4 regions of the Endozoicomonas sp. ALD068 genome follow, and region 1 is predicted to be linked to each of the others. Evidence: predicted binding sites of a transcription regulator. Region 1 holds the regulator's gene; each other region holds the start of a gene.
The links. The regulator PhoB, encoded in region 1, activates phosphate uptake and scavenging genes when phosphate is short. The targets are predictions, from matches to a motif close to TGTCATANNNNTGTCANA.

Region 1 (5,206 bases):
TTAAGCCTCCGTCCGGGTCACCCCGCAGCAAGGGTTGCTATTGCAACCTCACGACTGCATGGATGCAGGAGCAGTAGCTGCTTGGGACGGCCTTAAGTCCGGCAGGCTTCTGGCCCCACATATCCTATCCACTTAAAACCGAATCCCCGCTGCCACGACAGAAAGAACCAGCCCTTCCGTTCAATGCAAAAAATACTGACTACGGTGATAACCAGAAGCTTGATGCCTATTAACGATATTTTCAAAGATTCAGATGCACGGCTGAATGGCTGTTTTTTAAAAACAAGCAATACCCACTCAAAGCAATTCAATTCATTTGCATGTCTTGATGACTCATAACCGTTTATGTATTGCACAAAATTATTCCTACCATCACATAAAACGTTATTAAATCTATTTAAATAGTCCATAAAAGCACATTAAATGCTTCCATCAATTTAAAGCTTCCTGTATAAATAGTTACCTCCGTCATTGATAACCATTAATACCCGGTCGAATTAGTCTGAATTGGGAGTTCCTGAATGAACGTTTTTGAAGAAATTCATCACCGCCTGAGCAGTAAAACTCGTATCCGCTCTTTGTTTAAAGATGTTCATGTCGAAGATCTTGAGCGTATCATCTCCAGAATGCAGGACGTAATGCAGGAGAAAGTTGAAGCCCGCAATAAGATTGACGAAGAGCGTCAAGCCAAACTCGAAAACATTGAAGCCGTTAAGCAGATCATGGCCGAACGCGGCATTTCAATGGAAGACTTGGACCACCTGGAAATAGCGACTCAAAAACGTCGTCGTAATGTCCAAAGGTTTACTTTTGAGTACCAGACAGAAGCCGGCGACACTGTCCAATGGGATGGCTCTACCACAGGGCGCTTGCCGCGTGACTTCCAAAGCTACCTGGACCGCACCGGCAAAAAACGTCTGGAATGCGTCGTTGGCGAAGAGTAAGTCTACCTTCGTCAGTATTTCGGGTTCATGCCCGGTCTGCAACTTCTTGAATAGAGACACCAATGGATCAAAGTATCATTCTTTGAAAAACCTCCCCCTCTGACTCGAAGTAATCAGTTGGGGATCCCATTACAGAGTGCTCAGGTGGGACCACTCTCATCAACACTCTGACCAACAGCCCGCAGTGCACCCCACAGCAGGTGTTCAAGAGACAGATACAAACTAGTAAAGAAAATACAAATACGCAAGCCCGGTCTTTGCAGGATGGTTAAAATCCACCACCCTGCCAGCTCCCGGGGATTAGCGTTTCAGAGTAAAGATAGTCAGGATCAGTCTGTAGTACAACAGACTGTTCGCGAATGATGAAACCATGAAAAGATTATTCATTTTTTGATGGTAGTCCTAAAAGCAGAAAAGGTGCCACCGGCCCTTTTCTGCTTTCATGAGTGTTCCAACTCAAGGCATTTTTCCGGAAAGTGGCAAATAAAGCGGCTGCCTTTTCCTGGGTGACTGCTGATCGTGAGTTTGCCTCCGTGTCTCAGCATGACGTGCTTGACGATAGCCAGGCCAAGCCCCGTTCCCCCGGTATTCTGGCTACGACTTTTATCAATCCGGTAAAAGCGCTCAGTCAACCTCGGAATATGCATTGGATCAATACCGACACCATTGTCTTCTACCATCATATGTCCGCCTTCCCCGTCCTGCCACCAGCGCACAAGTATTTTCCCACCCTCGGGTGTATAGCGCACGGCATTAAAGACCAGATTCGAGAAGGCACTGCGCAACTCATTACTGCTGCCTGCCAAAAAGACATCTTCAGGACAATCCAGAGAAATCTGATGCTGGCTTTCACCACTGAGCGCACATCCGTCTTCAACGATACTGCTGAGCAGGGTTTTAACATGAACCCCATTCTCGTCTGCCTGAGCTTCAGCCGACTCCAGTTTGGACAGCAACAGCAGGTCTGCCACCAGATTCTGCATTCTCAGCGACTGCTCCTGCATCCTGTTCAGTGCTTTTTCCCAAACAGGGGGCAGACCTGAATCCGGGCCCAGACTGTCCAGCATGGTTTCGATGTATCCAGACACAACTGTCAGTGGTGTTCTCAGTTCATGGGAGACATTGGCAACAAAGTCTTTTCTCATGACTTCCAGCTGATTCAAGCGCGTGACATCTCTAACGGTCATGAGACGATTGCCTTTGCCATAAACCGTTATATTAAATTGCAGTTGATGATCAGGGTTGATTGGCGAGGGGATCTCAAGAGCTTTTTGATAACCACCCTGCTCAAAGTAGTCGACAAACCTTGGATCACGTAGCAGATTGGTAATCAACTGCCCCTGATCGTCAGGCGTCTTAAGCCCTATCAAAGTTCCAGCGGCGGGATTCCACCATTCCAGGTTGCTCTGATTATCTATCATTACAACACCGTCGTTCAGCGCAGCAGTTGATTCCTGAACACGTTCAATCACTCCGGCCAGCTTTTGCCGGGAACGACTGTGCTGTTTTTGCAATCGATAGATACCATCAAAAATTTGCCCCCAGAACCCTTTACTCTCAGGAGGCTCTTTGCTCCTGGCCTTGGGGTCATTCAGCCAGTCCAGCAGCTTGAAAAGCTGACGGAAGCTCCAGACAAAATAACCTCCCATGACCACACAGAGTCCTAAAAAAGGCTCTCCAAACAACCAGCCCAGGGAAAACCCGACAATCACGTAGGCGATCATGCGGCTCAGCAAATGGGTTTTTGAAATTGTTGTCATATTACTCCCGGCCAGATAACTGCTGAGCACTGAGCATAAAAGGTTTACACCCTCGTTGAGAAACGATATCCAGTACCACGAACCGTTTGCACAAAGGCTTCGTAGTTATCACCTAAGGCCTTACGCAAGCGTCGAATGTGTACATCAACGGTTCGCTCTTCCACATAAACGTTGCCACCCCAGACCTGATCCAGTAACTGCCCACGGGTATAGGCACGCTCCTGGTGCGTCAGGAAAAACTGCAGCAAACGGTACTCGGTAGGTCCTATTTCAGCAGGTGAGCCATCAATAGAGACTCTGTGGCTGACAGGGTCCAGCTCCAATCCCTTGATGACAATGGGAGACTGGTTATCAAATCCGCCTGTACGACGGAGAACCGCTTTTAAACGAGCAGCCAGCTCGCGGGGAGAAAAAGGCTTGGTGATGTAGTCATCGGCACCGGTTTCAAGTCCCTGGATTTTGTGGTCTTCTTCACCTTTGGCCGTCAACATAACAATGGGTATTTCAGAGGTCAGCTCATTGCGCTTCAGACGACGGGCCAGTTCAATTCCAGAGACATCTGGTAACATCCAGTCCAGCAAGATCAGATCGGGTTTGTTATCCACAATCAGAGAGTGCGCTTCTCTGGCATCTGCTGCCTCAAGACAGTCATACCCTGCCATTTCCAGAGCAACGGTCACCATTTCGCGAATCGGTGCTTCGTCATCTACGATCAGAATGGTCTTTCCTGGCATTAATCTCTACCTGTTATCTGTCGATTCGATTTCGGCGGTGACGTTCTGGCATCTATCAGCTGAAGCTCATTAGGGCTATATCAGGATGGTAGTGTCTCAGGACAGCACCTTTCCTATCGCTCAGGCTGCTTCTCACTACTTTGATCAACCGCACTATACACCGGACATTACACCTTTGAAATGTTACAGGCAGATGACACACTAAAGGCTGATATTGCAGCTTAAAAATAAAAAGATCCCTCAGGGTTTACAGGGTAAGGCTTTTCGCCATTTATCCCCACAGCCACCATAAGTAGCAATACTTACCGGGCTCTAAGCCGGATTGAAGATCAAAGATAACTCAACACGAAACCTGCAAATACAATGGCTCCGGCCCAGTGGTTACTAAGAAACGCCCTGAAGCAGGCTTCACGCTCACGACGACGGGTTAACCATTGCTGGTAAACGAAAAGGGCTGCGACAGCCAACAATGAGAGATAATAGAGAGCACCTAACTCCAGTTGATGGCCTGCCATGGCCAGTGTCATCAGGGTAAGTACCTGCAGGCAACCAACAATCAGGTTATCCATCTCGCCAAATAGAATGGCTGTGGACTTGATACCTACTTTCAGATCATCGTCACGATCCACCATGGCGTATTGAGTATCGTAAGCCACTGTCCAGAAGAGATTGGCCAGAAACATCAGCCAGACGATGTTTCCCAACGAGCCACTCTGAGCCGCAAAAGCCATGGGTATCGACCAGCCAAAAGCAGCCCCCAAAACCACCTGAGGCAGATGAGTGTGTCTTTTGGCAAAAGGGTAAGCCGAGGCCAGCAATAATCCGGCAAAAGAGAGCTGGACGGTAAGAGTATTGGTAAAGAGTACAAGAATGAAAGACAAAAGTACCATACCGGAGAAATAGATCAGCGCTTCTTTTTCCTGAATTTTACCCGTTACCAGCGGTCGATGCTGTGTTCTCTTAACATGGCCGTCCACTTTCCTGTCAGCAAAGTCATTAATAACGCAGCCTGCACTGCGCATCAAAACCACGCCGACCGAAAAAATCACCAGATTCTTCAGACTCGGTACACCTTCTGCCGCCACCCAGAGTGCCCACATAGTAGGCCAGAACAACAGATAAATACCAATAGGCCGGTCCAGCCGGGCCAGCCGTAAGAAATCTTTTAAACGGGGAAATCGTTGCAGAACTACTTCAGTGCCTGCCAATACCGCCATTGGTTTTCTGAATTGCATCATAATATTTAGCTGCTTATCTGCATCTTTATTATCATCGCTGAGATTCTTATTGCTCATCGCCCTGAATCATGACCCGCATCGCCAGTTTATCAGGTCAGGCCAGGTTCTCAATCAGGCCATGACCAGACCGACTGCGGAAATCTCTATATTTCACGAGGTAAGTGCTTCGACAAACAATCATTCTTGTAGAGCTTCAGGGTTCAGGATGCTTCGACATGACTCTGGAGTGCTTCTCTGTCTGTTCAGACAGGTCCGGCAAAAAGATTTCACAAACAGATATAGACTTTTCGTGCAAATAAAATAACGACCGCCTTCCCCAGGCTGTTTCATCAGAGTATTTTTCAACCAGATGAGGATTAAACTGACGAGCCGGCAGTTCCGCTACCTCAAATGGTCCCCGACGCATACCGGGATGATTAAATAAAAACTCCCCCAGGGGCTTAGTGCCCAGTTGCAGCAGCTCTCTGTTCGTGCCAATAAGACTGCTGTGAGGCAATACACTTCGTGCAAACACTCTGGGTCGGCCACCA
Region 2 (5,206 bases), 370 kb from region 1:
ATGTTGCTTCCATCATCGAAAACCCGGTTGATGACTCCCAGGTGGAACTTACCGGTTACCTGACCAACAAAATCGACGATGAAACCTACACCTTTTCAGATGGCAACGACAGCATTCAGGTAGAGATTGAATCCAGAGACATGCCTCAGGTGCAGATCAATGAAAAGACCAAAGTTAAGATTTTGGGCGAAGTAGAAAGCGGTGCTTTTGAAACAACCGAGATAGAAGTCGAAAAAATCACCGTCATCTGAACAGAGCTTCACTTTAAACAAGGGTTGCCGGAAATTCTCTGGCAACCCTCAACCCTTTGAAGACAAAAACGATAATAATCTACCGAAAGGCACGTCTAATCAATCTACCTGATATACCAGTGTAGAACCAGAGACTTCATGACCGATTATCAATAAAGGCTTTCCAGTTGGACTGTCAGTGGCTTCTACAAACTTCATACCCTCCGGAGAAACATCCCCCGCTTTTTCTGGTTCTTTCTCAGTATCAACTGAAAAATCACGGTTGTAGACATAGCTGACAAACTTGGCTTTTTCAGGATGAGTCACGTCGTACATCAGGACACCGCCGGTTCGTTCCAGACCAATAAACGCATATTGACGTCCATCAATCTCACCCACAGCCAATGCCTCTGGCTCAGGGCCTTTGTCGTCACTGCGGTTATCACCTTTGGTTTCTTCGTCATTATTGTTGAAGTGTTTACCCAGCACAGCAGCCGTCACTTCTTCAAAGTCGCTGCCTGAGTCATAGACCAGCTCACCTGTTTCGTTCCAGATAGAAAATGAGCGTGCTCCGTAGGAGTAAAGTTCTTCAAACTTGCCGTCGTTATCCGAATCACCCAGAGTGTTGGTAATTTTCAGACGAGCCAGCTTTTTCTGGTCTTTGGCTGCTTCAGCGTTAGGATGCTCCAGGGCCACCTTAACCTTTTTGGTACGAACTTCTTCTGTGAACCCCAGGCAACCGTCTTCATCATCGTATTTCAGACCACCAGAAGCCAGACATTGAGCTTCAGAAGCAGCTTTGTACCAATAATCTCTGGCATCACCTTCGTTGGCTGTTACAACATAGGTTTTACCTTCTACGGAATAGGTAGCAATGGTATCTGGCTGATACATACCATAGACACCACTCCATTTTTGCAGATTCACACCACCGTCTTTATTGCTGGCATCCATCGCAAACTGACCATAATCCTTGTAACCAAGGGGAACAATAGAATCAATGCGAGCATTGGCAATATCAACCAATGCCAGGGCATTGTTTTCCTGCAGAGAGACGTACGCTGTTCTGGAATCATCAGAAACGGCTATGTACTCGGGCTCAAGATCCTGAGCCACAGAAGCATCACGACCAAAAACCCTGACATCCTCTGGCAGCTCACTGTTTCTGGAGTACCCCTTGTTGAAAGCAGTGAAAGTAGCATGACGTGGTTCTTCCAGTTTGCCTTCAGAGGTAACCTTGACGACACTGACTGAACCTTCCGGGTCAATTTTGTAATCCGATGAGGGTTCACCTTCGTTTGCTGTCAGCAGGTATTTTCCATCGGGCGTAAAGGTCACCATATCAGGCAGTGCACCTACAACCTTATAGTCACTGAATACAGCGCCACCTTCAGAATCGAGCTTATAAACAATGACAACGCCTTTCTTTTGTTTGTCACTATTTTCAACAGCAACAGCCAGCAGATCGCCATGAACAGAAACGCTGTTGGCGGTGCCCAGCTTCATGCCGTCAATACTGGATTCAAGATTGATCTTGCCAATTTTGAGTATATTGGAATCCATGGTCGGATTAGCCAGTGGCTGCCCCTTGAGTGATTTACCGCTGAGAATATCTACGGTTTTATCCAGGGCGTTGACAACATAGATAGATTGACTGGCTTTATGCCAGGCCACAATCTCTGCAGCCCCTTTATGGTAACTGCCAGAAGCATATCGAGCGATCGGCTCCATGGTGGGATGGGAAACTTCAACGTTTTCCTGAACCATTGAACAGCCAGCCAAAATGAAGGGAGCTGCCAGAGTGATAGCGTTGCGAGCGAGTTTCAGTTCCATTGAGATTCCTGATTTTATTCAATTTGATCAGGGCTTTTTATAACGGTTACAAATGACTATTTAATGACATTGTTGACACAAAGACGACAAAAACTGGCTTTTCTCGTCCCACCACTGGAGAGGCTATAGCATAAAGGAATACCCCGCTGTCATATTTCTCAAAAAAAATGCTACCTTGAAACGCTCTGACCATCGATAAAGGCAGTTTATGATGAGGAAGTTATTAACATTACTTTTTCTTTACTTCGTAGCATCTGCATCAGCGGCAAATGCAAATCCTAAAATATTTCAAGCAGCTGAGAAATTTATACTTTTGTGTAACGTGTTAGCATTAAAAATTATGCCTCCGGGGTAAGATGCGCTTTGCTGGCAAGGGTAAAGGCAGACGCGGTGGTTTACGAGTCATTTATTATTATCTGGATGAACATCAGCGCTTTTATCTGCTGACCCTGTACAGCAAAAATGAAATGACAGACCTGACTGCCAGTCAGAGGAAAAAGTTAAGACTATTTATGGTGGCATGGCGTAATGAGCAATCGTGATTTATTCTCGGAACTCAGCTCTGCTCTTGCTGAAGCCAGGGAGCACTCAGAAGGTAAGTTGACGCTGAGAAGCCATCAGGTAGACGATAAAGGCGAGTTGAGCATCTCACCAGATGAGATTGTCGGTATTCGTGAAACGTTTAATATGTCCAGAGGCGTGTTTGCACGCTTGCTGCATACCTCTGTCCGCACCCTGGAGAACTGGGAGCAAGGGCGCAGTGTACCCAATGGTCAGGTCGTTACCCTGCTTAGGCTGGTCCAGCGCCATCCAGAAACTCTTTCGTATATTGCGAGTCTTTGAACAACACTTTCAAGGAATTATGTTGCAATGGCGAGAGCCGTAACTATATCCCTAAAAAACAAACCCGGAGCCAACTCCGGGTTATTCGTTCTCAGATAATAGTCTGACTTCAAGCCTGCTCAGCAGTAGCCTTTTCATCAGCCTTTGGAGAAGCTTTAGTCAAACAGATAAAGCCTGCAATACCCGCGATCAGGGAGGCAATCAGAACCCCTGCTTTTGCCAGTACCAGATCATTGGGGCTGCCAGCAAATGCCAGCTCTGATATGAAGATAGACATGGTGAAACCAATTCCGCCCAGGAAGGCAACACCGACAATATGCAGGAAGTTACATTCATGTGGCAAATCACCCCATCCCAGTTTCCAGCCTACCCAGGTAGCACCGGCAATACCAATTAACTTCCCTAATACCAGACCCAGAGTAACACCCAGAGTGACGTTATTGAAAATCTCGGTATCCCCGGAGAATACATTAAAGGGTATACCGGCGTTAGCCAAGGCAAAAATAGGAATGACGATATAGGTAACAGGCAGGTGCAGACCCGTTTCTATTTTCTGCAGTGGAGCTTCTGCAAGGCGGGCACCATTACCCAGAGCCCGAACGTAAGCCAGCACTTTTTCATTTCGCAGAACATCTTCACCAGGGCGGTAACTCCGGTCAAATCGTCGAATCAGATTTTTTACCTGAAAGCTGAATGCAACTGGATCGTATTTGGGTTTTGCCGGTATGGCAAAAGCGGTAATAACACCAGCCAATGTCGCATGAATACCTGCTTCGTAGAGCTGAAACCAGAGGCCCGCACCTATTAGCAGATAAGGCAATGGACTACGAATACCGGAAGCATTGAGACCCCATAATAATGCAGTAAATCCTGCAGCCCATAGCAAAGCAAGCTGATTGATTTCGTTGGTATAGAAGACGGCAATGATCATGATAGCGCCCAGGTCATCCACAATGGCCAGGGCCACCAGGAAGGTAATCAGGCTTTTAGGAACACGACCACCCAGCAGCGCACAAGTACCAACAGCAAAAGCAATATCCGTTGCCATTGGAATGCCCCAGCCGTCTGCAGCAACACCGCTCGGGTTGATACCGGCATAGATCAGTGCGGGCACCACCATACCACCAATCGCCGCCATGATAGGCAATACGGCATGCTTGAGGTCGGAAAGCTCACCGACAAGGAATTCACGCTTGAGTTCGAGACCAACATGGAAAAAGAAAAAAGCCATCAAGCCATCATTGACCCAATGGTGAACAGACATCTTCAGACCACCGTCGCCGAATGAGACTCCGGCGTAGGTTTTCAGGATCTGTTCATAGAGGGGGTACAGATTACTGTTCGCGATCACCAGAGCGATGACAGCGCAGATCATCAGAAGGATACCGCTGGTCGTTTGACGATGGATAAATTCTTCAAAAGGCGTGAGGATGCGGTCAAATGCCACCTCCCAGCGAGCGTTATAAACCTTGCCTTTTCGACCTATAAATTTTGTGAAATTATTTCCCGCCACAGCAACTCCTCAAGAGCATCAAGCTTGACACCGTAGACTACATCATGAGGTTGTTGATGTCTCGTGAATGTTCAGTGAGTCTTTTATTGCCTGTAGTCAGTCGTCTGTTGAAGGTTTTATCTCTAAACCTCTCAAGTTTAAAAAAGAGGGCTTTTCTCCTGAGCCGGTTGCTGTTTAACACAGACATAGCAAGCTGTTTCCATCAACTCGTTCCTCAAAAAAGCATTTCTTCATATTATTACCTTTCTCGATAATTGGTAGAAAAATATAATGCCTGCTTCAGCCGCCTTATACGATCGGCTGGGCGCAGCGAATGAGCAGATAGCATTTACTATGTGACTGCTTGAATAGTGTATTTGTGCTAATGTTGATTAACTGTGATCGAGGCCGAATCAAAGTAAAATTTTCAAGAGAGAATCACAGTGAAAAGATCAATGATAATATTTTTATTTATCTCGTTTATTTCTACTGCTGCTGAAATAAAAAAGATTTCTAACAATCAATTTGAATACAAAAACAATCAAGGTGAAATAAGAAAAATTCTAATAGATAAGCCAATAGGAATGGTGAACTATATAGCTGTCATCAGGCAGGCTATATTCACAAGGTTTCTGATACGAACAAACGATGGGAACCACTATCTACACCATGAAGCCTTCGAAGTACCAGACTCTCCATTAGCTGCATATTATAAGCAGCTCAGTGACAATCAACGAACACCATTTGTTACCACGGAGGGATTATATAACCTCGCAAGTGCAGGAACATTTCTTAACTCACAACAGCC
Region 3 (5,206 bases), 450 kb from region 1:
TTGAAAGAGCTGCGGGCAAGAGGCATCAAGGTCGCACTCAACACCGGCTATAGCCGACAGGTAGCAACAGGCCTGCTGAAAAAGATGAACTGGCTGCCCGGGGTCGAATTCGACACCCTGATCACTGCGGATGATGTAACAAACGGCAGACCAGCACCGGACATGATTGAGCTGGCCATGGAGAAAACCGGTATTCACGACAGTTCACAGGTACTTAAAGCCGGAGATTCAGCCATTGACATCGAGGAAGGAAAAAACGCCCACTGCGGTATCACGGTTGGCGTGACTACAGGCGCCCAGACCCGGGAGCAACTGGCAACAGCCGCTCCAACGCTGGTGCTCGACAGCCTGGCCGATATCCTTAAGCACATTTGAACACAGGGAGACACCTTTGAAATACGATTTAATGGTTGTCGGTGCAGGTATTCTTGGCACTTTTCACGCCTTCGCTGCTGCGAAGCGGGGGTATAAGGTACTGCTGGTTGAAAAAGACAGTCAACCGGTACAGGCCACCGTCAGAAACTTTGGCATGGTTGTTCCATCCGGCATGACAGCAGACCTGCTGCCGACCGCCCTGGACTCTCTGAGCATTTATCAGACCCTGCAAGATCAGTTTGATATTTCAGCCCGAAGAAATGGCAGCTGGTATATAGCCTCCGATGACCAGGAGTTGGCCATGTTGCAGGAGCTACACCAACGAAATCAGCAAACGGGCTACCCTTCATCGCTGCAAAGTATAGACGAGGTTATACGTGCCAATCCTGCCGTCAAGAAAAGTTATGCAAAAGGTGCCTTGTACTTCCCGGAGGAATTCAGTGTTAACCCCCTGCAACTGATTTACCGCATCATTGAGTTTATTCAGCAGGAATACACCGTTGAATACCGACCCAACACCCAAATCATCAGCATGGAAACCGGGCAGGATGAAGTCATCAGTATGGATTCAGCTGGTGAGCAATACCGGGCTTCAAAAGCGATAGTCTGTAACGGGCATGATTTCAAAACCCTGTTTCCATCACGCTTTCTCAACAGTGATATTGAGCTGGTCAAGCTCCAAATGATGCGTACCAAACCACTGAAGAGCGTCAGTCTCAATGGCAATTTGCTTTCGGGCAGGACTATCAGACGCTATGAGAGCTTTCGCAACTTGCCTTCCTGGAGTGCCGGAGAAAAAGACCCAGAGCTGGATAAGTACGGGATACATATTCTGTTCAAACAGGAGCTTGACGGGTCCATCATCATTGGCGACTCACACGAGTACGCCGATGCCCGCGAGGCAGAGAAACTCTCCTTCACAATGAATCAATCCATCAATGAACGGATGCTGACAGAAGCCAGAAACATTGTTGAGCTTCCTTGCTGGGATATCGCGGAATATTGGGCAGGTTATTATTGCCAGAGTAAAACCGATCACTACTACCAGGATCATATAGACGACAAAATTCATTTTCTCACGGCCATCGGTGGCAAGGGCATGACCCTGGCTCCCGGCATTGCAGAAAAGAATATTGAAAACATCCTTTGACATCCTCCCTGTCGTAAAGAGGGTGTCGCACAACTCCAAAAACTCGTTCCCGTGCTGGTCCGTGGGAACCAGAGTTTTGCGACACCCTATTAAAGTACGGGGTTTTACGCTCATTCGATAAATCTTTCAGCAAACCCATCATTTCTTTGTGATATTGACGGTTCTCCCTGGCATCAATGACCAAATTGACCAGCCCAAAACCACGGGCAAAGCCCCGGCAAAAGCATCTGTGCTTTAGCAATTCATTTTGATTCCCCTATGTTATTTGCCTACAGTGGTAGGGCAATGGAGGTGATTTATGGAAAACTTGTATGACACTGATTTCTACACATGGTCTTATCGACAAGCCGAGCTTATCAGGCAAGGCCGTTTCGATGAACTTGATATGGACAACCTGGTCGAGGAAGTTGAGGACATGGGTAGAGCCCGTTATCGTTCAGTACAGAGCCGTTTGTCTCAATTACTCATGCACTCGCTTAAATGGCAGATGCAGCGTAAAAAAAATGATTTGCATGAGATGGATCAATGGTTCCGAAGCTGGTCAACCAGTATCAGTAAACAACGTATTGCCATTGAGCATGAGCTTGAAGAAAATCCCGCTCTCAATAGTAAACTGGACGAGATTTTGCCAAAAGCCTATCAGTACGCCCGAAAGCTTGCTGCCAACGAGATGCAGTGCAGACCCGACGCTTTCCCGTCTGAGTGCCCATGGACCTATGACGAAATCATGGAAGATGGCTGGCTGCCGGAGGCTGATGATGACTGATTTATACAAAACCGACTACACCGCCTGGCTAAGCCAGCAACGGGAGCTGCTGGCTCAGCGACAATTTCACAAACTCGACATTGACAATCTGTTGGAGGCGATGGAGTACGAAATGGGCAGTACCAGAGATACTCTTGAGTCTCATTTATCGGTATTGGTTTTACATCTTCTCAAATACGATTATCAGAAACGGATTCTGAAAGATTTGTGGGTAGAGGATAAGGTTGTCCAGACGTGGATGCCAAGTATCTACAATTCCAGAGCAGCGATTGAAAAGCAAATTTCAAAACACCCTCATTTACAGCCCATGATCGTGGAGTTATTGGCGGGTGCATATTCCGATGCTTGTCGGCAAGCAGTTAAGCAGATGAATAATTACGCTCGCAGTGAAAGCCAGAAGCTGAGCAAAAAAAGCTTTCCCGGCCAATGCCCATGGACCTTTGAACAGATCACAGATGACGACTGGCTGCCCGGCGACTAAAGCAGCGCAGCAGCCCCAATCCCCGCCACCGTAATAATGGTGCCAAAGACCCCGCCCTGGTTCTGGGCACTCTGCCGAACCGCCGCCTGATTGCACAGCCTCCGACGACCAGGAGTTGGCCATGTTGCAGGAAGCTGTCACAGAGTCGAAAAAGATCTGTAATATTTTAGTCATTTCTCTCTCGTAGAATCGCGATATCCCTTCTGGTCTTAGCCAGAACAAAATGATTATCCGACTGGAGAGAGCTCCATGAAAAAACACCTGACAGCCCTGACCCTGGCAACAACTTCAATTTTCAGCGCTTCATCTTTCGCTGCATCTCCTGTGGAATTGACGGTTTATACTGCTTTTGAGACCGACATTCTGAATCGCTACAAGAAAGCCTTTGAGCAGGATAATCCCGATATCAGCATCAAATGGGTACGGGACTCTACCGGTATCATGACCGCTAAACTGCTGGCAGAAAAAGATAACAGCAGGGCAGACGTCGTATGGGGTCTGGCCGGTTCCAGCATGGCACTGCTGAAGGACGAAGGCGTACTGGGCACCTACAAGCCCAGAGGTCTGGATCAAATCAAGACTCAGCTGGTTGATCCTGATGCCGCTAAAGCCTGGTTTGGCAACCAGGCCTATTTCAATGTCATTTGCTACAACGAAGCGGTAGCCGCAGCCAAAAAACTGCCCAAGCCTCAATCCTGGCAAGACCTGCTTGATCCGGTCTATCAGGGCCAGATTGCCATGCCTAACCCGGCCTCTTCCGGCACTGGCTATATGCAGGTTTCCGCCTGGCTGCAGAGCATGGGTGAAGACAAAGGCTGGGCCTATATGGATAAGCTGAACAACAACATGTCCCAATACACTCACTCAGGTTCCAAGCCCTGTGTTCAGGCTGCCATGGGTGAAGTGGCTATTGGTATTTCCATGGCAGTTCGTGGAGCTCAACTGAAAAGCCAGGGCGCGCCACTGGATCTGATTCTGCCAAAAGGTGGCATTGGCTGGGATGTGGAGTCAGTGGGTCTGGTTGCAGGTACCGACAAGGCTGCAGCTGCAAAAAAACTGATCGACTGGTCTCTCAGCCAGGAAGCGAATGAGCATTATGTAGAGGCTTACCCCGTTGTCGGTCACAAAGACGTCCGTAAAGAAGTACCTAACTATCCAGATGTAGAAAGCGCCATGGTGGATCTGGACTTTGGTGAAATGGCCAGTGAGCGTGAGACTGTACTTGCTGAGTGGTCCAAGCGTTTCGATCATATGTCCGAACCCAAGTCGTGATATCACACTAGTTACACAGAAAGTGCCGTTTATTCCCCAACGGGAATAAACGGCTTTTCAGGTTTGGAGCTTTAGGAAGTTAACGCTATGAAACCCTTTCTCACCATCGAAAACCTGGGGAAACGCTTCGGCGATTTCACCGCTCTCAAAGAGATTTCCCTGTCCGTTAATAAGGGTGAATTCATCTGTTTTCTCGGCCCCTCGGGTTGCGGAAAGACGACGCTGTTGAGAATGATTGCCGGATTGGAAGCCTGTAAACAGGGAGAGATCTGGCAGGATGGCACCAACATAACAGCACTCCCACCTGAACAAAGAGACTTCGGCATTGTCTTTCAATCCTATGCCCTGTTCCCCAACCTGAGTGTTTCAGAAAATATCGGTTTTGGTTTGAAAAACCAGGGTCAATCCAAACGTGAAGTTGAGGGCAGCGTGAACCAATGGCTGGATATTATCGGCCTGCAGGATTCCGGCCCCAAATTTCCCTCTCAGCTTTCTGGCGGTCAACAACAGCGTGTAGCACTAGCAAGGGCTCTGGCACTCTCTCCGGGGTTGTTGTTGCTCGATGAACCCCTCTCGGCCCTGGATGCCAAAGTCAGAATCAAGTTGCGGGAAACGATCTGTAAGCTGCAAAGAAAACTGGGCATTACCACCATTATGGTGACCCATGACCAGGAAGAAGCCATGGCTATGGCTGATCGCATCGTGGTGATGAATCACGGAAACATAGAACAGATAGGCACACCGGAAGAAATTTACAAACAGCCAGCCTCTCGCTTCGTTGCTGAATTTGTTGGCGCCATGAACTTTCTGGAAGGTGATACCAACAAAAAGAATCAGGTCGTACTGGCCAACCAGCCACTCTCTCTGCCAGTGACTGAGTCAACAACGAGAAAAGTGATTCTGGGGATTCGTCCGGAAGACCTGAGCTTCAGTGAAGGTCAGTCTGCTTTGCCAGTCAGTGTTGAAAGTCTGGAGTTTCAGGGCTCCTTTGTTCGTGCAGAGTGCAGCCCTGTTGGCTGGAGCAGTGAGCGACTGATTAAAGTCGATGTACCTGTCCACCAGCTGGCTGGCCTTAAGCTGGAACCGGGGAGCCAGAATCGGTTGTCCCTGAGTGAAAAACATATCCATGTCTTCCCTGCAGCATGATGAGCCCGCTTTAAAT
Region 4 (5,206 bases), 730 kb from region 1:
TCTTGTCCAGGGAAATAGAGGGCATAACAATAGCTCGGATGTCTTTTAATCTACCTTGAAAAGTACTTCAGCCAAATTGAGTGGGAAATACTGTCAATGGCTGAATACAACCCGAGTCATCTGGTTTCAGAACCGACCGGGGTGTGGATAATAGCATAAAAAAGAGAAAAACCCTTACCTTGAGTGTATGAATCAGATGTTCCTTGTCCAATCACCACTACAGGACTTAAACCTCGCGTGCAGAGCAGTTATTATGTGTTTTCTGTTTCAGACACCTATGCTTGATAGCGTAGTCAGAATCTGTCTGATGGCCTGAGACAATGCAGGATGTTGTTCGGAAAACTTGATCGCTTCCTGCTCGAGCTGTTCGTTGTAGTCCTGCAGAGGAATATCGCCCTCTGCCTGAGCCAGAGCCAGCTGCAGTTCATCGGTAATTTGCTTGAGAGCCCCTGCAGTACATTCGTCCACAGGCTGTCCTTCAAGCAGGTCATGCAGATTCTGGATATTCAGGTGGAGTTCTTCAGACATGACGTGCTCCTGTGATCAGGTTAATCTGGAAAACACAATATTTGTACTGTGAATGATAGCTTCAGCAGTCGTACCCGGCTGATAAATACTAGCGATGTGCCAGGCCATGAGCAAAATAAAAACACAAGAACAAACAAGCAAGAAGGACGCCCTATGAAGTACAGGCATCACTGGCTAAGTGGCGACCGCATTGATCTGCCGGCCGGCAAAGTGGTGTGTGTCGGCCGAAATTATGCCGAGCACATTCGGGAGTTGAACAATCCGCTGCCCGACGATCCCGTGTTGTTTATCAAACCTTCAACATCACTGACAGCTCTGGAAATACCCTTTGCCATTCCCGTCGATCGCGGTGAAGTTCACCACGAAACAGAAATAGCAATTCTGATGGACACCCGACTCCAGAATGCCAGCGAGAATGAGAGCATTGATGCCATCAAGGCAATAGGGCTGGCATTGGATCTGACACTCCGGGATGTTCAGTCCCGGCTAAAAGAAAAAGGACTGCCATGGGAAGTGGCCAAAGCCTTTGATGGCAGCTGCCCCGTTTCAGGGTTTATTGCCAAAGAGCACCTGCCCGATCTCGATAACATTCACTTCAGCCTTAAAATTAATGGGCAGACACGTCAGGAAGACACTTCAGCCCATATGCTGACCTCAATTCCGGGGCTGATCAGCTACATAAGCCGTCACTTCACACTGGAACCCGGCGATATTGTCCTCACTGGCACTCCGGCCGGCGTTGGTCCTCTGAAGCAGGGAGATCGGCTGGAATTAGCTATTACTGACCGCTTTAGTCTGGCAACATCCTGCATTTGATCCTAAAGAACCCGGCACTTCTTCAGATATTGACTGTAGAGAAATCAGGCCACAGGCAAAGGAAAGCCAGTGTCAGTCAGGGAAACCTACAGCGTCCATATTCTGGTGGTGGAAGATAGCCAGGTAAACCAGATGGTGGTCAAAAAGCTGCTTGAAAAATTGGGCTGCAGCTGCAAAGTGGCCCAGAATGGTCAGGAAGCACTGGACATTCTTGAGACTTCAGAGGCCTTCAACCTGATTCTCATGGATTGCATGATGCCCATCATGGGTGGTCTGGAAGCCACTGAAAAAATCAGAGCCTCCGGGCAACACTATGCCGGAATACCGGTTATCGCTTTCACAGCCAACACCTCGGAATCGGATAAGATTGCCTGTAAGTCTGCCGGTATGGACGATTTTCTGGACAAACCTGTTTCACTTGCATCTTTATCAGAAAAGCTGGTTCTTTGGACCCAAGACTGAAACTGCCTCAAATCCTAAGGGCTTTTGGCGCTCTGGATTCGAGACGTTCTGCCCTGTGTATCAATGGCTACAAAAACCATATTGGCTTCAGTCAGCTTGGCGCGACCGTGTTTATCTTCCACCCAGGCTTCAACGACCACCCGAATTGACGTTTTGCCGACCTCTGTCACCCGGGTGAACAGCGCAAGAATATCGCCCATTTTAACTGAGCGCATAAAACTCATACTGCCGATACTAACGGTGACAACACGTCCTGTGGCAATCTTTCTGGCCATGATTGCGCCAGCCTGATCAATCTGCATGGCCACCCAGCCACCAAAGACATCGCCTGTCGTATTAACAGATTGGTAGTCTGCCAGCACTTTCAGCGTCAGTTCTCCCTGAGGTCCGGGAGCAAGATCATTATTCAGTTCCATATTGCTCTCTAGCACTTGATGTTTTTATTTTTTTGGCGCAACCGACTCTGAAAATCCCTATATATAATGTCAGTTGTTTCTTGCGCCCGCGATCTTCCTGATCGTGAAGCTTTTCCAGCTGAAGGTATTTTACTTCTCTTCTCAGTTAGCGTTGTAGCTAAAACACTCAGCGAATAGAAACTGGCACAGGAGGCATGCTTTGCAAGCCGGGCTCGTACCTGTCTTGGCATTTCATCAGTAATCTACAATCAAGTTGGAATTAAAGTCAGTGATTTTACATTATGACTATTGCGAATATAAAGCTTCACTGTCGTTCATATAACTGTCACATTTTCATCTTATAGTTCTTGCCAGTAAACAAATGCCTGTAGCTGTATAAGAGAGGCTAAAAAATCCCTTTAGGAGAGATACGAATGAAGCTTAAAGCTCTAATAACAACAATTGCCCTTGCGACCGGAATCCAGGCTGCCTCTGCCAGTCAGATTGACGCTGAGATCCCCACTTATAAGAAAGCCAGTGGTGTATCAGGCAATCTGTCCAGTGTCGGCTCTGACACTCTGGCTAACCTGATGACTCTGTGGGCAGAAGATTTCAAGCGTGAATATCCTAATGTGAACGTACAGATTCAGGCTGCCGGTTCTTCTACTGCACCACCCGCTCTGACGGAAGGAACGTCCAACATCGGCCCCATGAGCCGCAAGATGAAAGACAAGGAACTGGAAGCTTTTGAGAAGAAGCATGGCTACAAGCCCACTGCTGTTCCGGTTGCCATTGACGCTCTGGCTGTTTTCGTCAATAAGGACAACCCAATCAAGGGTCTGACCATGGCTCAAGTGGACGCTATTTTCTCCTCCACCCGCAAGTGTGGTGGCGACAAAGACATCAGTACCTGGGGTGCTGCCGGTCTGGACGGAGCCTGGAAAAACCGCTCAATCCAGTTGTACGGCCGTAACTCTGTATCCGGCACTTACGGTTACTTCAAGAAGAAAGCCCTCTGCAAAGGTGATTTCCGTAACAACGTAAATGAGCAGCCTGGTTCTGCTTCTGTGGTTCAGTCTGTCAGTGCATCTGTAAACGGCATCGGCTACTCCGGCATCGGTTACCAGACTTCCAGCGTACGTACTGTACCTCTGGCCAAGAAAGCCGGTCAGCCATTCGTTGAGGCAACGCCCGCTAACGCTGTCAACAACTCTTATCCACTGTCTCGTTTCCTGTACGTGTACGTTAACAAGCAGCCCAACAAGAAGTTGTCCCCTCTGGAAGGCGAATTCCTGAAGATGGTACTGTCTCAGCAGGGTCAGGAAGTCGTCGTTAAAGACGGTTACATCCCTCTGCCTGCCAAGGTGGTTGAAAAGTATCTGTCTGAACTCGATCTGTAATCACAGATTCATGAGAGATCCACACGGGGCCATCTGGCCCCGTTTTTATGGCGGGTACTCAAAGAATCATGGCGGCAATCCAGCCAAAAATAATCATCGGAATATTAAAGTGTAAAAAGGTGGGAATCACCGAATCCCGGATGTGGTCGTGCTGACCATCCACGTTCAAGCCGGCAGTGGGACCAATGGTAGATTCTGAAACCGGGGAGCCTGCATCACCTAATGCTCCTGCGACTCCCACAAGACAGGCTATCGCCAGTGGCGTAAATCCAAGTTCCATGCCCAGTGGCACATAAAGGGTGGCAATAATCGGAACCGTAGAGAACGAAGAGCCAATACCCATAGTGATCAGTAACCCGACCAGAAGCATAAGAATGGCCGCAAGAGCCTGACTGCCTCCCACAAACATCTGTACCTGACTCACCAGCTCTGGAATATCACCTGTTGAGCGGAGCACTTCCGCAAAACCTGCGGCCGAGATCATGATGAAGCCAAAAGCTGCCATCATGCGCAGACCCTCATTGAATACCTCATCTGCTTCCCGCCAGCAGACGACTCGCCCAATGACCATGGTAATAAAGCCCAGTGCAGCAGCGAGAACCATGGACCCGGTTGTCAATTGACTCACCAGCACCAGAACAATGGCTATGACAGAGGTAATAATGGCAGGCTTGCTTAACTGAATATCTTGTTCATGAATCAAAATGGTCTCTTCTACACGATAGGTTCTGGACTTTCGGTAACTGAAAAAAACAGCCAGCAACAACCCCAGGAACATACCCAAAACGGGAATCGCCATCGCCAGCGGCATCTGGCTCAGTTCAATATCCAGCCCATTCTCCTGAAGGTTGCCACCAAGAATCTGATTCAGATAGACATTGCCAAAGCCTACAGGAAAAATCATATAGGTCGCGGTAAGGCCAAAGGTAAGAAGACAGACCACCTGACGACGATCAATCGCCATAGCACTGAATACCGATAACAAGGGAGGAATCAGTATGGGAATAAAGGCTATGTGGATAGGTATCAGGTTCTGGGAAGAAAAAGCCATCAACACAAGCGCCAGAAACAGGCTGTACTTTAGCTTCACATTATTGTGCGAGTTGTTGCTGTTCTTTACTTTGCGGATGATCTTTCCAGCCATCCACTCAGGTATGCCGGAGCGGGCGATGGCCACAGCAAAAGCACCCAGCATGGCGTAACTGATAGCAATGCCTACGCCACCGCCCAAACCTCTGGAGAATGCCTCCAGAGTCTGGAAGATATCCAGACCACCGATCACTCCCCCGGCCAGAGCCCCCACAAACAGTGCCAGAACCACATTAACCCGCAACAAGCTCAACGCGAGCATGACGGCAACCGCCAGAATCACTGCGTTCATATTAATTCCAAATTGTATTTTATCGTTATAACGGCCAGCGGCTATCTATAGTGAAGCATGGACAATAGCGGCATTACCAGATTGTAGTTAATTGGTTTATTTTTCGCGCAAATAGAGAATTAGCAGGCCAAATAACTATAAAGTGAAGAAATATCCCTGAAAACGCAGGCTGGAATCAATTCTCTGGCGAGTTGCTCTTATATTGATCAACTAATGGCCTGAGT

Region 2: ACO6V5_RS16550 (choice-of-anchor I family protein) is a predicted target of PhoB. The motif match lies at 2,115-2,132, and genes of this name have one in related genera.
Region 3: ACO6V5_RS16160 (putative 2-aminoethylphosphonate ABC transporter substrate-binding protein) is a predicted target of PhoB. The motif match lies at 2,930-2,947, and genes of this name have one in related genera.
Region 4: ACO6V5_RS20890 (PstS family phosphate ABC transporter substrate-binding protein) is a predicted target of PhoB. The motif match lies at 2,535-2,552, and genes of this name have one in related genera.

The regions. Positions count from the first base shown of each region.
Region 1 covers NZ_JBLYNU010000004.1:4,925,850-4,931,055, forward strand. Annotated here, with positions in the region: gene ACO6V5_RS18005 (hypothetical protein) at 522-944, shown strand; gene phoR (phosphate regulon sensor histidine kinase PhoR) at 1,385-2,704, opposite strand; gene phoB (phosphate regulon transcriptional regulator PhoB) at 2,749-3,438, opposite strand; gene ubiA (4-hydroxybenzoate octaprenyltransferase) at 3,768-4,655, opposite strand; gene ACO6V5_RS18025 (chorismate--pyruvate lyase family protein) at 4,870-5,206, opposite strand, start outside.
Region 2 covers NZ_JBLYNU010000004.1:4,553,938-4,559,143, forward strand. Annotated here, with positions in the region: gene ACO6V5_RS16545 (YgiW/YdeI family stress tolerance OB fold protein) at 1-251, shown strand, start outside; gene ACO6V5_RS16550 (choice-of-anchor I family protein) at 351-2,063, opposite strand; gene ACO6V5_RS16555 (helix-turn-helix domain-containing protein) at 2,592-2,906, shown strand; gene nhaA (Na+/H+ antiporter NhaA) at 3,016-4,419, opposite strand; gene ACO6V5_RS16565 (hypothetical protein) at 4,842-5,206, shown strand, end outside.
Region 3 covers NZ_JBLYNU010000004.1:4,474,680-4,479,885, forward strand. Annotated here, with positions in the region: gene ACO6V5_RS16140 (phosphonatase-like hydrolase) at 1-375, shown strand, start outside; gene ACO6V5_RS16145 (TIGR03364 family FAD-dependent oxidoreductase) at 392-1,525, shown strand; gene ACO6V5_RS16150 (DUF29 domain-containing protein) at 1,824-2,291, shown strand; gene ACO6V5_RS16155 (DUF29 domain-containing protein) at 2,284-2,772, shown strand; gene ACO6V5_RS16160 (putative 2-aminoethylphosphonate ABC transporter substrate-binding protein) at 3,022-4,044, shown strand; gene ACO6V5_RS16165 (putative 2-aminoethylphosphonate ABC transporter ATP-binding protein) at 4,132-5,190, shown strand; gene ACO6V5_RS16170 (putative 2-aminoethylphosphonate ABC transporter permease subunit) at 5,156-5,206, shown strand, end outside.
Region 4 covers NZ_JBLYNU010000004.1:5,651,261-5,656,466, reverse strand. Annotated here, with positions in the region: gene serA (phosphoglycerate dehydrogenase) at 1-25, opposite strand, end outside; gene ACO6V5_RS20910 (DUF4404 family protein) at 268-528, opposite strand; gene ACO6V5_RS20905 (fumarylacetoacetate hydrolase family protein) at 682-1,344, shown strand; gene ACO6V5_RS20900 (response regulator) at 1,414-1,806, shown strand; gene ACO6V5_RS20895 (acyl-CoA thioesterase) at 1,821-2,222, opposite strand; gene ACO6V5_RS20890 (PstS family phosphate ABC transporter substrate-binding protein) at 2,636-3,601, shown strand; gene ACO6V5_RS20885 (Na+/H+ antiporter family protein) at 3,660-4,982, opposite strand; gene ACO6V5_RS20880 (RING finger protein) at 5,158-5,206, opposite strand, start outside.